DNA from 3 places in the Listeria immobilis genome. Region 3 is predicted to be linked to each of the others. Evidence: riboswitches for the same ligand, from Rfam matches in the RefSeq annotation. Region 3 holds a riboswitch; each other region holds the start of a gene.

Region 1 (4,178 bases), on a different contig from region 3:
GCAGTTGCTTGTCCACGACCGATTCCTTTTTGTTCGCGTGTAATACAAATAGATCCTCCGCCAACTCCAACTTTAACAAAGTCTGCGCCAGCATCAGCTAGATAGCGGAACCCATCACGGTCCACCACGTTTCCAGCACCAATTTTGACAGAATCACCATATTTGCCGCGCACATAATCCAATGTGCGTTTTTGCCATTCGGAGTAGCCTTCAGAAGAGTCTATACAAAGAATATCTGCGCCAGCTTCCACTAGTGCGGGAACACGTTCTTCATAATCACGTGTATTGATACCAGCGCCAACAACGTAACGTTTGGAGGAATCAAGTAGTTCTAATTTATTTTCTTTGTTGGAGTCATAATCTTTACGGAACACCATATGAACTAAGTGCTCATTATCATCAACAAGAGGTAAGGCATTTAATTTGTTGTCCCAAATAATGTTATTTGCTTCTTTCAAAGTGGTGGATTTATTTGCTGTAACTAACTTATTAAAAGGAGTCATGAAATCTGCTACTTTTTCGTCAGGACTCATTCGTGTTATACGATAGTCGCGGCTGGTTACGATCCCAAGTAATTTACCATTCGCAGTACCATCTTCTGTCACTGCAACGGTAGAATGACCTGTTTTTTCTTTTAAATCCAGAATATCTTGAAGAGTTTTATCTGGGCTAATGTTGGAATCACTAATAACGAAGCCGGCTTTATGATTTTTTACACGTGAAACCATTGCCGCTTCACTTTCAATAGATTGTGAGCCGAAAATAAAGGATACTCCGCCTTCTGTAGCTAAGGCAATCCCCATATTATCATCAGAAACAGCTTGCATAATTGCGGAAACAAGCGGAATATTCATTGTAATTGCTGATTCCTCACCCTTTTTAAACTTTACGATAGGTGTTTTTAAACTAACATTAGTAGGTACACATTCTGCTGATGAGTAGCCAGGAACGAGCAAAAACTCACTAAATGTGCGGGACGGTTCTTCAAAATAAAATGCCATTATCTCCACTCCTTCTTCTATTTAATTTACATTTATAAAATATCTTTATTATTTCAAGAACTCGCTTGAAAGTCAATGATTGATAGTGATTTTTTAAGGTCAAGTATAAACGTTTTCTTTTGTAGGTTAGGAGGAATATACTAAAAGAAGATTATTTTATGCGAAGGAGGTAAGCAGATGAGTGAGGAAAAACTTTTAGAACGTGGTTATCGTAAGTATCACGGGGAAGAAATAGATGTTTATTTTAATACAAATGTTTGTGAGCATTCAGGAAATTGCGTAAGGGGAAACAAAGAATTATTTGATTTAGATAGAAAACCATGGATAATGCCAGATAACGTATCAAAAGAAGAAGTAAAACGTGTTATTAACACTTGTCCAAGCGGGGCACTTCAATATATAGAGAAATAGGAGGGGTAAAATGGAATATAAAGACGGCGAAAATAGAATTTATGCGGTAAATGATGCAGGTGTTGAGGTTGGTGAGGTAACATTTGTACCAACAGGGGAAGATATGTTTATTATTGATCATACGGGTGTGGACGATGCAGCTCGTGGTCAAGGGATCGCCCAAGAACTGGTGAAACGTGCTGTAGAAAAAGCAAAAATAGAAGGTAAGAAAATTATTCCGCTTTGTCCATTTGCTAAATCTGAGTTTTCGAAAAAGCCGGAGTATCAAGCGGTACAAGCTGATAAGTAATAATAAGTAGACTAGGTTTTGAGCCTAGTCTCTTTTTTTATGGAATATTTTAAAAATATTGGATTTCTCTTCTTGACATCTCCTTCATTTCAGTGTATCTTTAATTCACAGTAAACGTATAGGAATAATAGTGATACAATTTCTTATCAAGAGTGGTGGAGGGATTCGGCCCAGTGAAACCCAGCAGCGGAGCGCAAGTTCTATGCTAATTCCGATCAGAAGTAACATTCTGGCAGATAAGTAGTCGCTTACAATTAGGCGCTTCGATTCTGACCAAAAAACAGAAGAAGCGTTATTTTATTAGCGCTAAAGAGGGGAGTTTTTGTTAGATGAAGAAATTTTTATTAGTGGCAGTTATCTCAGTTTTTGCTTTGGTGCTGACTGCTTGCGGAGGTTCTGGTACTAGCTCAGATAAAGCAAACGGTTCTGGCAAAGCAACAGATGGCGGATCGATTATTATCGGAGTGGCAGGAGACCCAGAAGTTATCAATCCAAACTATGCCTCTGACCGAGTAACATTAACTATTCAACAAGCTGTTTACGCACCACTTTTTTGGGAGGCTGATGGAAAACCAGCGCTTGCGGAAAGCTTAGATATTTCAGATGACAACCTAACTTATACTGTAAAATTGAAAGATGGTTTAACATGGCACGATGGAAAACCGCTAACTGCAGATGATGTAGTATTTACAGTAGATTCCGTTTTAGATACAAAACAAAACAGCCCTAATCGTGGGAATTTTGTTTTTGACGATAAACCTGTAAAAGTAGAAGCTGTTGACGATACAACAGTTAAATTTACTTTACCAACTGTTGCTCCAGCCTTTGAAAATACAATTAAAACTTTCTTCCCTATTCCAAAACATGTTTTTGAAGGGGTAGAAAATATCGAAAAAAGTGATAAAAATAAAAAGCCAATTGGTTCCGGACCATATAAATTTGTTGAGTATAAAGCAGGCGAATACGTTTCCTTAGAGAGATTCAACGATTACTTTGATGGCAAACCAAAACTAGATAAAGTCACTTATCGAATTACCAAAGATCAAAATTCAGCAAACTTAGCACTTCAAAATGGAGAAATCAACTTAAAATCAATACAACCTTCTGAGCGAAATAAAGTAGAAAAGGCTAGTGCGGTAAACATTATCACTTATCCTGAAAACCGTTTGAGTTATGCAGTTTTCAATGAAAATCAACCTGCTCTGAAATCAAAAGAACTTCGCCAAGCGTTATCTTATGCGCTTAATCGCGAGGAAATCATTGAAGCAGCGTATGGTTCGGATGAATATGCCAAACCAGCGTCTTCCTTCCTAACAGAAAACACAAAATATTTTACTGATAAAGTAGAAACATATGAGCAAGATATAGCTAAAGCAAAAGAACTAGTAAAAGAAAGTGGTTTTGATACTAGTCAAAAATTAACCGTATATTATTTAAATAACAGTAAATCTCAAGAGAGCATTGCGCTTTACCTGCAACAACAGTATAAAGAAATTGGCGTAACACTTGATTTAAAACCAACTGATCCAAATGCACTAAGTAATATTACACTTGACCGTAAAAATGCGGATTACTCAATCGCCTTAAATGGTTATATTATGGGGAATGATCCAGATGCATATAAATCTTTATTCCTAAGTGATGCTCCTTATAACTATGCCAATTATCACAATAAAGCTTTGGATGAACTTTGGGCAAAAGGCGCCGTTACAGCGGATGATAAAGACCGTCAAGCAGTGTATGAAGACATTCAAAATACAATTGCGGACGATGCGGTAATTTACCCAATTTCATATGACAATGCAGTACTCGCACTTGATAGCCGTTATGGTGGACAAAAAGCTGCAACACCGCAACCAGTAACAATGTTCCGTGATCTATCTAAATTATATTTAACGGAATAATAGCTAAAAAATATTCATAAAAAATCTGACCTGCCAAGTTATTTTTGGTGGGTTCAGATTTTTACTTGTCATTTTTTGTGTTTTAGATAGGAGATAAATTATGCTAAAAACAATCACAAAACGCGTACTGCAAATTATTCCGATGCTATTTATTATCTCAATTATTTCCTTTGCACTTATAAAATTAGCACCCGGTGATCCGGTAAATTCATTTGTTACGCCTGATATGAATCCCGATGATGTAGAGCGAATTCGACAAAGTTTAGGGCTTGATCAGCCGATTTATATGCAGTACTTTATTTGGCTAGGGAATTTGTTGCAAGGGAATTTAGGTTATTCAATTATTAATAGCCAACCAGTTTTACAACAAATTTTAGAGCGAATTCCAGCGACACTTGGTTTAGTAGGGACTTCCCTTATTTTGACGCTAATATTGTCCATTCCGCTTGGATTAGTGGCGGCGAATTATGAAAACACTTGGATTGATAAAGTACTAAATGGAATTTCATATATTGGGATTTCGATTCCGATTTTTTGGTTTGGGATGATTTTAATTGATGTGTTTTCAATTCA
Region 2 (4,178 bases), on a different contig from region 3:
AAGCATAATATCTAGTAGAATCAAATCTGGTTGAACTTCCTCAACTAGTTCTAATGCTTCATCGCCATCATAGGCGCAATATACATCAAATCCTTCTTTATTTAGATTAAATTTAACTATATCAGCAATCGGTTTTTCATCATCTACTACAAGAATTTTCTTTTCTGCCATTAGTTTACAGTCCTCTCATTCATGGATTTTGCCGGTTTATACCGGGACAGATAGTTTAGTTTTATACTTTTTTGTTGTTAAATACAGCCCATTTGGTTCATCTTTATAAACTAGTAACATTAAAAACAGACTTACCTAACTAATTATAACACATACCTCTAATTATCTGAATTATTACAGGCTTTTTTATCTTAAAGTAAGTCACGACAGCGTTTTAACTTTGCGGAATTTTGTCAAAAAGATGTAATTTTGAAATTCGGGTGATTGCTTCTTCTAAACGAGCTTCCTCTATTAAAAGTCCAACACGAACATATCCTTCGCCAAACTCCCCAAAACCACTTCCATCCGCTACAGCAACATTCGCTTCTTCTAATAAATAGTCTGCAAATTGGCTACTAGTAAACTCTTCGGGAACTGGCATCCAAGCAAAGAAGGAACCTGCTGGAGCAACTGCATTCCAACCAATTTTTTCGCATGCAGCAATAAAGGCATTGCGTCTTTTTTCATAGCGCGCATTTAATTCGCGGACACACAATTGATCACCTGTTAAAGCTTCTATAGCCGCATCTTGAATTCCTGGAAATAAACTTACATACATATGATCTTGAATAAGGTTGATTGCTTCAATAACTTCTTTGTTTCCAACCGCAAAACCAACTCGCCAGCCTGCCATATTATATGTTTTCGAAAGTGTGTATAATTCAATTCCGACTCCCTTTGCGCCAGGAGTTTGCAAGAAACTAATCGGTTTTTGACCATCAAAGCCAATTGCACCATAAGCAAAATCATGCGCAACTATAATATTATTTTCTTTAGCGAAAGCAACTGTTTCCTCAAAAAAATCAGTTGTAGCAATCGCGCCAGTTGGGTTATTGGGATAATTTAAGTACATTAATTCCGCTTTTTTCGCAATTTCAGCAGGAATTTTAGTGAAATCAGGTAGAAAATGATTTTCTGCGATTAAAGGCATCCTTTCAAATTGAACTTCTCCTAAAACCACTCCTGACAAATAATCGGGATAACCAGGGTCTGGTAATAGCATCACATCACCCGGATCCATAATACACATTGGCAATTCAACTAATCCTGTTTTTGTTCCAAATAAAATTGCTACTTCGGTCATCGGATCAATAGTTACATTATATTCGCGTGCATAAAAATCTGCGGCCGCTTTTTTCAATTCGAACTTTCCACGAAATAAAGAATACTTATGATTATTAGGCTTTTCAGAAGCATCTTTAAGTGCCGCAACAATATGATCGGGTGTTGGCTGATCTGGATTACCTTGGCCTAAGTTAATAACATCATGACCAGCTGCCACTTTCTTTCCAACTTTTTCTACTAGGCTAGAAAAAAACTGTTCTGGTAAATTTTGTAAACGTTTGGAAATTTTCATTTTACACCCGTCCTTTATAAGTTTCATTGATTAAAATAGTAAAGTTTTCTGAGGTATTTGTCCAGTCTGTTTTTTTAAACACCTAAAAAACGATTGACAAATTGAAGGAAAATGCGTATATTTTTAAATAACAGGTTTTTCTAAAATATTTTCTCTTATCGAGAGCGGCAGAGGGACTGGCCCTATGAAGCCCGGCAACCCAACTTTATTAAAGCGTAAAGTGAAGGTGCTAATTCCAGCAAAATGGTAGATTTCATTTTGGTAGATAAGAGGAGCTGGATATGTTCGACTTTCCACTTCTCTATTCTAAATAGAGAAGTTTTTTATTGCTTTCATGAATAAATCTGGATAAATAATCAACATACTAGGGAGGAAAAAAGATGAAAAAATTAACAAAAGGGTTAGGAATTTTACTTGCGTCAAGCCTTATTTTAGGATTAGCTGCGTGTGGTGGCGGTAGTGATGATAAAGCTTTAAGCACGAAAGAAATAACTATTGGTACAACAGCTGGTCCACACCAACAAATTGCTGAAGAAGTTCAAAAATTAGCGAAAAAAGATGGTCTTGAAATCAAAATCAAAACATTTGATGATTATAATACACCAAATACAGCTCTAAACGATGGTGACTTGGATACAAACAACTATCAAACCATTCCATTTTTAGAGCAACAAAAGAAAGACAAAGGTTACAAACTAGACGTAGCTTTTAAAACAGTTGCCTTTCCAATGGGCGTCTACTCAAACGACATTAAAGATATAAAGAATTTGAAAAAAGGGGACAAAATTGCTGTTCCAAATGATCCAAGTAACGAATATCGTGGTTTAAAATTATTTGAAGATGCAGGTATTATTAAATTGAAAGATGGCGTGGAAGAAAAAGCAACGAAAAAAGATATTGCTGAAAATCCATTAGATTTAGAAATCGTGGAACTTGAGGCTTCACAAATCCCTGCACAATTAGATGAAGTAGCAGCCGCAGCTATTAATACAAACTTTGCAATGGGCGCTGGGCTTTCTATTAATGAAGATGCTATTTACAATGAACCAACAGAAAACAATCCGTATCCAAACGTTTTTGTTGTTCGCACTGAAAACAAAGAAGATGAAGTAGTAAAAACACTCGAAAAATATTACCATTCTGATGATGTCAGAGAATTTATTGAAAAAGAATTTAATGGGTCTGTTGTACCTGCATTTTAGGGAGTTGTTTTATTTTGATTGAATTACATCAAGTATCAAAAACATTTAACGTTAATGGGAAAACAGTAGAAGCCGTTAAAAATGTATCTATTCAAGTCGAAAAAGGAGAAATTTTTGGCGTTGTTGGTTATAGTGGTGCTGGAAAAAGTACGCTCGTTCGTTGTATTAACTTACTTGAACGTCCAGATGAAGGACACGTTTTGATTGACGGTAAGAATTTATCTACCCTTTCAAGTAAAGATTTACGGATAGCGCGTCGTAAAATTGGGATGATTTTCCAAGGTTATAACTTACTTAAGACTGCCACCGTTTATGAAAACATTGCGAAACCACTCCAACTTGAAGGAGTACCAAAAGAAGAAATTAAGTCACGTGTAGACAAATATTTATCGATTGTTGGCTTAGAAGATAAACGAAATAATTTTCCAAGCCAGCTCTCTGGCGGTCAAAAACAACGTGTGGCGATTGCAAGAGCACTTGCACATGAGCCAGAAATTTTACTAAGTGACGAGGCAACAAGCGCTCTTGATCCAGAAACAACGGAAGCAATTTTACAACTATTACTTAAAATTAACGCTGAACTAGGCATCACGATTTTCTTAATTACTCATGAACTTGATGTCATTCAACGCATTTGTGATCGTGTTGCTGTTATGGAAAACGGTCATTTAGTGGAACAAGGAACTGTCCTAGATATTTTCACTAAAGCAAAGCATGCAACAACCAAACGTTTTGTTGGCTCTGAGGCAAGTTTTGATATTCCTCAAGATTTACTAGAAAAATATATTGCTACCGGAAAACTTGTATCCCTCCACTTTATTGGGGCTGAAGCGGATGAACCTGCACTTGCACTTGTTTCGCGTAAATTTGATGTTCTTCCTAGTATTTTAGCTGGCGGAATTGATCATTTGAAAAACGGCACACTCGGAAAACTGCTCGTTCATTTAAAAGGGGACGAAATAGAATATAATAAAGCAATTGCTTATTTAAAGGAATCTGGCGTTGTTGTTGAGGAGGTCGAGTTGCTATGAGTTCATTTATTGAAGAATGGGGCCCGATTCTTTGGCAAGGTTTTCTAGAAACGTTAATAATGACAGGCATTACGCTTGTTATTGCCTTAGCTATTGGTCTTCCGCTTGGTGTATTTTTGATTTTAACACGTAAAGGCGGTCAAACTGAAAATCTTGTTGTTTATAGTATTTTAAACTGGATTATTAATATTTTACGCTCTTTACCGTTTATTATTTTATTATTCTTGATGATTCCCGTAACGCGTGCAGTTGTTGGGACGACGATTGGTATTCAAGGGGTTATTTTGCCGCTTGTTGTCTTCACAGCTCCTTATATTGCACGTTTAATGGAGTCCGCACTGCTTGAAGTAGATAAAGGGGTTATCGAAGCTTATCAAG
Region 3 (4,178 bases):
TGCCTGCCTGTCACGCAGGAGATCGCGGGTTCAAATCCCGTCGGGACCGCCATTATGGCTTGGTAGCTCAGTTGGTAGAGCACTTGATTGAAGCTCAAGGTGTCGGCAGTTCGATTCTGTCCCAAGCCATTCTTTTTAAAACATTTTTGCCTTATGGCGGATATGGCGAAGTGGTTAACGCACCTGATTGTGGTTCAGGCATTCGTGGGTTCGATTCCCATTATCCGCCCTTTGTTTTTAAAACTTATTATTATGCGGGTGTAGTTTAGTGGTAAAACTACAGCCTTCCAAGCTGTTGTCGTGGGTTCGATTCCCATCACCCGCTTTTTACCATGAATCTAGTTTTACTGAGGGCCTATAGCTCAGCTGGTTAGAGCGCACGCCTGATAAGCGTGAGGTCGATGGTTCGAGTCCATTTAGGCCCATTTTATTCCACAGTAGCTCAGTTGGTAGAGCAATCGGCTGTTAACCGATCGGTCGCAGGTTCGAGTCCTGCCTGTGGAGTTATTCTTTCAAAAAGAATAGAATTTTTATATCTGGGGAAGTACTCAAGTGGCTGAAGAGGCGCCCCTGCTAAGGGTGTAGGTCGCTCGCGCGGCGCGAGGGTTCAAATCCCTCCTTCTCCGCCAGATATGGCCCGTTGGTCAAGCGGTTAAGACACCGCCCTTTCACGGCGGTAACACGGGTTCGATTCCCGTACGGGTCATCCAAAAAACAATGTCGAACTTCGACATTGTTTTTTATTTATTAAAATTTCGGAGGCTGTTTATGAGTTCTAAAGGGAAATTTTGGATATTAACAATGGTTGTTGCCATCTCTGGGTTGTCTCAAGGGGTACTATTACCGCTGATTGCTATTATTTTAGAAGGTAAGGGTGTTAGCGCTTCAATAAATGGTTTTCATGCTACAGGAATTTATTTAGGTGTTTTACTTATTTCACCATTTATTGAAGCACCATTGCATAAGTATGGTTATAAGCCGATTATATTAGTTGGTGGAGGGCTAGTTGCCATTGCAATGCTAATTTTCCCAGTCTGGTTTAATTTGTACTTTTGGTTTGTGCTACGATTATTAATTGGGGTGGGAGACCATATGTTACATTTTTCTTCACAGACGTGGATTGGAGCAATGAGTGATCCTAGTAAGCGTGGGCGGAATATGGCTCTATATGGATTATTTTTTTCATTAGGATTTGCGATAGGTCCGCAATTAGTTAACTTAGCAGAAATTAATGTGAATTTACCGTTCTTTCTTTCTGGTGTATTGGTATTGATTGCCTGGATATTTGTTTGGTTTCTTAGGAATGATTTTGTTGGAGAGAAGGCAGATATTCGAAAAATTTCTTTTTGGGGTAGTTTAAAACGATTTTCTGATGTTTTTAAACTGGCTTGGGTTGCGATGATTCCTCCATTTTTATACGGCATATTGGAGACAGGACTTAATGCAACATTTCCTATTGTAGGTTTACGTGATGGTTTAGATACGATGATGATAGCGGTAGTGATTTCATCCTTCTCAGTTGGAACGATTATTTTTCAAGTGCCGATTGGGATTATTAGTGATAAATTTGGTCGAGGTCGAATGTTACCACTTTTGACGGGAACGGGTGCTATAGTGTTTGTCTTAACAGCTTTTGTTAAAATTCCTGTAATGTATGTGATTTTTTTCTTTGTTTTGGGGATATTATTAGGATCACTTTACTCACTGGGACTATCATACATGACTGATTTGACTCCGCTTGAGTTACTTCCAGCTGGAAATATTTTGGTGGGGATGTGCTTTAGCTTAGGGAGTATTATTGGACCAAGCGCTACAGGAATTATGATTGGTGTTTTTGGAAATCAAATATTTTATTTTGTAGTTGCCGGACTCCTTCTACTTGGCTGTTTGTTGTTAGCTTTGGGAGCACATAAAGAGACAATAAAAAAGAAAATCGAAATTTAATGATTGACAGCTTTTAGTTGTAAGTGGTATGATAACTTCAATCTAATTTAAGTAATAAAAAACTAAATAAATTACTCTTATTATGAGTGGTAGAGGGACTGGCCCGTTGAAACCCAGCAACCTTTCAATTCGTTGAAAAGGTGCTAAATCCTGCGAAGTGTGATGCTTCGAGAGATAAGAGAGACTTAAAAAGTTTCATTGTATTTGTGTATCGAAACTTCCAAACCTCTCTAGTTCTCTAGGGAGGTTTTTTCGTTGGCAAAAAAATAAAGGATAGGGTGATAAGTTATGGTAAAGGCGATTAGTTCAAATTTGGGGTATCCGCGACTTGGAGAGAAGCGCGAATGGAAACGAGCGTTAGAAAAATTTTGGAATGGATTAATTACAGAGCAAGAATTACTAGCTGAAACAAAAGCTTTGAGATTACATGCGCTAAAAAAACAACAAGAAAAAGGAATTGATTTAATTCCAGTGGGTGATTTTAGTTTTTATGATCAAGTACTTGATACAAGCGTAACTTTTGGTATTATTCCAAAACGATTTCAGCATGATGGTGGAAAAGTATCACTAAATACATACTTTGATATTGCTCGTGGAAAAAGTGAGGCAGTTGCTTCCGAAATGACCAAATGGTTTAATACGAACTATCACTACATTGTACCAGAACTTGTGGATGCGACTCCTAAAGTATTGCATAATCGGGCTCTTTATTATTACGAAGAGGCAAAAAAAGAGCTTGGTATTGATGGGAAACCTGTTCTTATCGGTCCAATTACGTATTTAAAACTCGGAAAAGGTAGTAATGCAGAAAGTTTTGAAGCATTAGTGGATAAATTTATTCCAGCCTATATAGAAATTTTAACAGAACTAGAATCTGCTGGGGTCGAGTGGGTACAAATAGATGAGCCTTATTTAGCAACAAGTTTCGCTAAAGAAGAATTACAGTTATTTGAAAAAGTGTATAAGGAGTTTCAAAAAGCAACACCAAACTTAAAGATCGAGTTACAAACTTATTTTGAAAGTTTGGATTATTATGAAGAGGTAGTGAATTTACCAGTTGCAGCAGTTGGGATTGATTTTGTTCATGATCACGGGGAGTCATTAAAGGCGTTAAAAACATATGGTTTTCCAGCAGATAAGTTTCTAGCAGCAGGAGTGGTTGATGGCAGAAATGTTTGGCGAAGTAATTTAGATGAAAAGTTAGAATTATTAAGCACTATTTCCAACTATGTTACTGATGGGAAACTAATTGTTCAGCCATCTAATTCGCTATTACATGTACCAGTGACAAAATGGAGCGAACCAGAGCTAGATGAAATCATTCTTGGCGGTTTATCATTCGCTGATCAGAAATTAGATGAAGTAGTTGTTTTAACAAAAGCTTTAACATTAGGTAAAGAGCATGTGGAAACAGAACTAAAAGAAGCTCGATTGGCTGTTTTAGCTTTAAATGAATCTAGTCATCGAAATAATCTAGAAGTTCAAGCGGCAATTGCAAATTTGGAAAATATTCGAGTCGAACGAGATTTACCATTTGCTGAGCGAATTAAACTACAACATGCTTGGTTGCAATTACCATTATTTCCAACAACAACAATTGGTAGTTTTCCGCAGTCACCCGAAGTTCGTAGTACCCGTGCAGAATGGTTGAAGGGAAATATCACGGATGCAGAATATAATGCCTTTATTGAAAAGGAAACAGCTCGGTGGATTCAAATTCAAGAAGATTTAGATTTGGATGTATTAGTTCATGGCGAGTTTGAACGGACGGATATGGTAGAATATTTTGGCCAAAAATTAGCAGGTTTTCAAGCGACGAAATTTGGCTGGGTTCAATCTTACGGTTCAAGAGCAGTTCGACCACCCCTAATTTATGGCGATGTTGCTTTTACAGAAGAAATTACCGTGAAAGAAAGTGTTTATGCGCAGTCGTTAACGAAACGACCGGTGAAAGGAATGCTTACTGCACCTGTGACTATTATTAATTGGAGTTTTGTTCGGGATGATATTCCTGAAAGTACTGTCGCTAACCAAGTGGGCTTAGCTCTTCGTAAAGAAGTAGAAGCACTAGAGCGTAATGGTATTAAAGTCATTCAAGTGGATGAGCCAGCTTTACGTGAAGGATTGCCACTAAAACGTGCAAGATGGGAAAAATATTTAAATGATGCCGTTTATTCATTTAAATTAACAACCACTTCGGTTCAAAACGATACACAAATCCATACCCATATGTG

What was found. A riboswitch is a leader RNA that binds a small molecule or an ion and turns the genes downstream of it on or off. The one in region 3 is predicted to bind S-adenosylmethionine.
Region 1: linked by a shared signal. The riboswitch ahead of HCJ45_RS06300 (ABC transporter substrate-binding protein) and the one ahead of metE (5-methyltetrahydropteroyltriglutamate--homocysteine S-methyltransferase) in region 3 are both predicted to bind S-adenosylmethionine.
Region 2: linked by a shared signal. The riboswitch ahead of HCJ45_RS12645 (MetQ/NlpA family ABC transporter substrate-binding protein) and the one ahead of metE (5-methyltetrahydropteroyltriglutamate--homocysteine S-methyltransferase) in region 3 are both predicted to bind S-adenosylmethionine.

The regions. Positions count from the first base shown of each region.
Region 1 is NZ_JAASUA010000003.1:308,449-312,626, forward strand. It holds gene HCJ45_RS06285 (IMP dehydrogenase) at 1-1,001, opposite strand, end outside; gene HCJ45_RS06290 ((4Fe-4S)-binding protein) at 1,179-1,412, shown strand; gene HCJ45_RS06295 (GNAT family N-acetyltransferase) at 1,423-1,701, shown strand; SAM riboswitch class I at 1,842-1,944, shown strand; gene HCJ45_RS06300 (ABC transporter substrate-binding protein) at 2,031-3,605, shown strand; gene HCJ45_RS06305 (ABC transporter permease) at 3,706-4,178, shown strand, end outside.
Region 2 is NZ_JAASUA010000011.1:72,788-76,965, reverse strand. It holds gene yycF (response regulator YycF) at 1-171, opposite strand, end outside; gene HCJ45_RS12650 (pyridoxal phosphate-dependent aminotransferase) at 386-1,567, opposite strand; SAM riboswitch class I at 1,720-1,839, shown strand; gene HCJ45_RS12645 (MetQ/NlpA family ABC transporter substrate-binding protein) at 1,948-2,769, shown strand; gene HCJ45_RS12640 (methionine ABC transporter ATP-binding protein) at 2,784-3,800, shown strand; gene HCJ45_RS12635 (methionine ABC transporter permease) at 3,797-4,178, shown strand, end outside.
Region 3 is NZ_JAASUA010000001.1:570,035-574,212, reverse strand. It holds tRNA gene HCJ45_RS02920 (tRNA-Asp) at 1-52, shown strand, start outside; tRNA gene HCJ45_RS02915 (tRNA-Phe) at 57-129, shown strand; tRNA gene HCJ45_RS02910 (tRNA-His) at 157-229, shown strand; tRNA gene HCJ45_RS02905 (tRNA-Gly) at 255-325, shown strand; tRNA gene HCJ45_RS02900 (tRNA-Ile) at 352-425, shown strand; tRNA gene HCJ45_RS02895 (tRNA-Asn) at 432-504, shown strand; tRNA gene HCJ45_RS02890 (tRNA-Ser) at 539-629, shown strand; tRNA gene HCJ45_RS02885 (tRNA-Glu) at 635-706, shown strand; gene HCJ45_RS02880 (MFS transporter) at 769-1,944, shown strand; SAM riboswitch class I at 2,019-2,125, shown strand; gene metE (5-methyltetrahydropteroyltriglutamate--homocysteine S-methyltransferase) at 2,233-4,178, shown strand, end outside.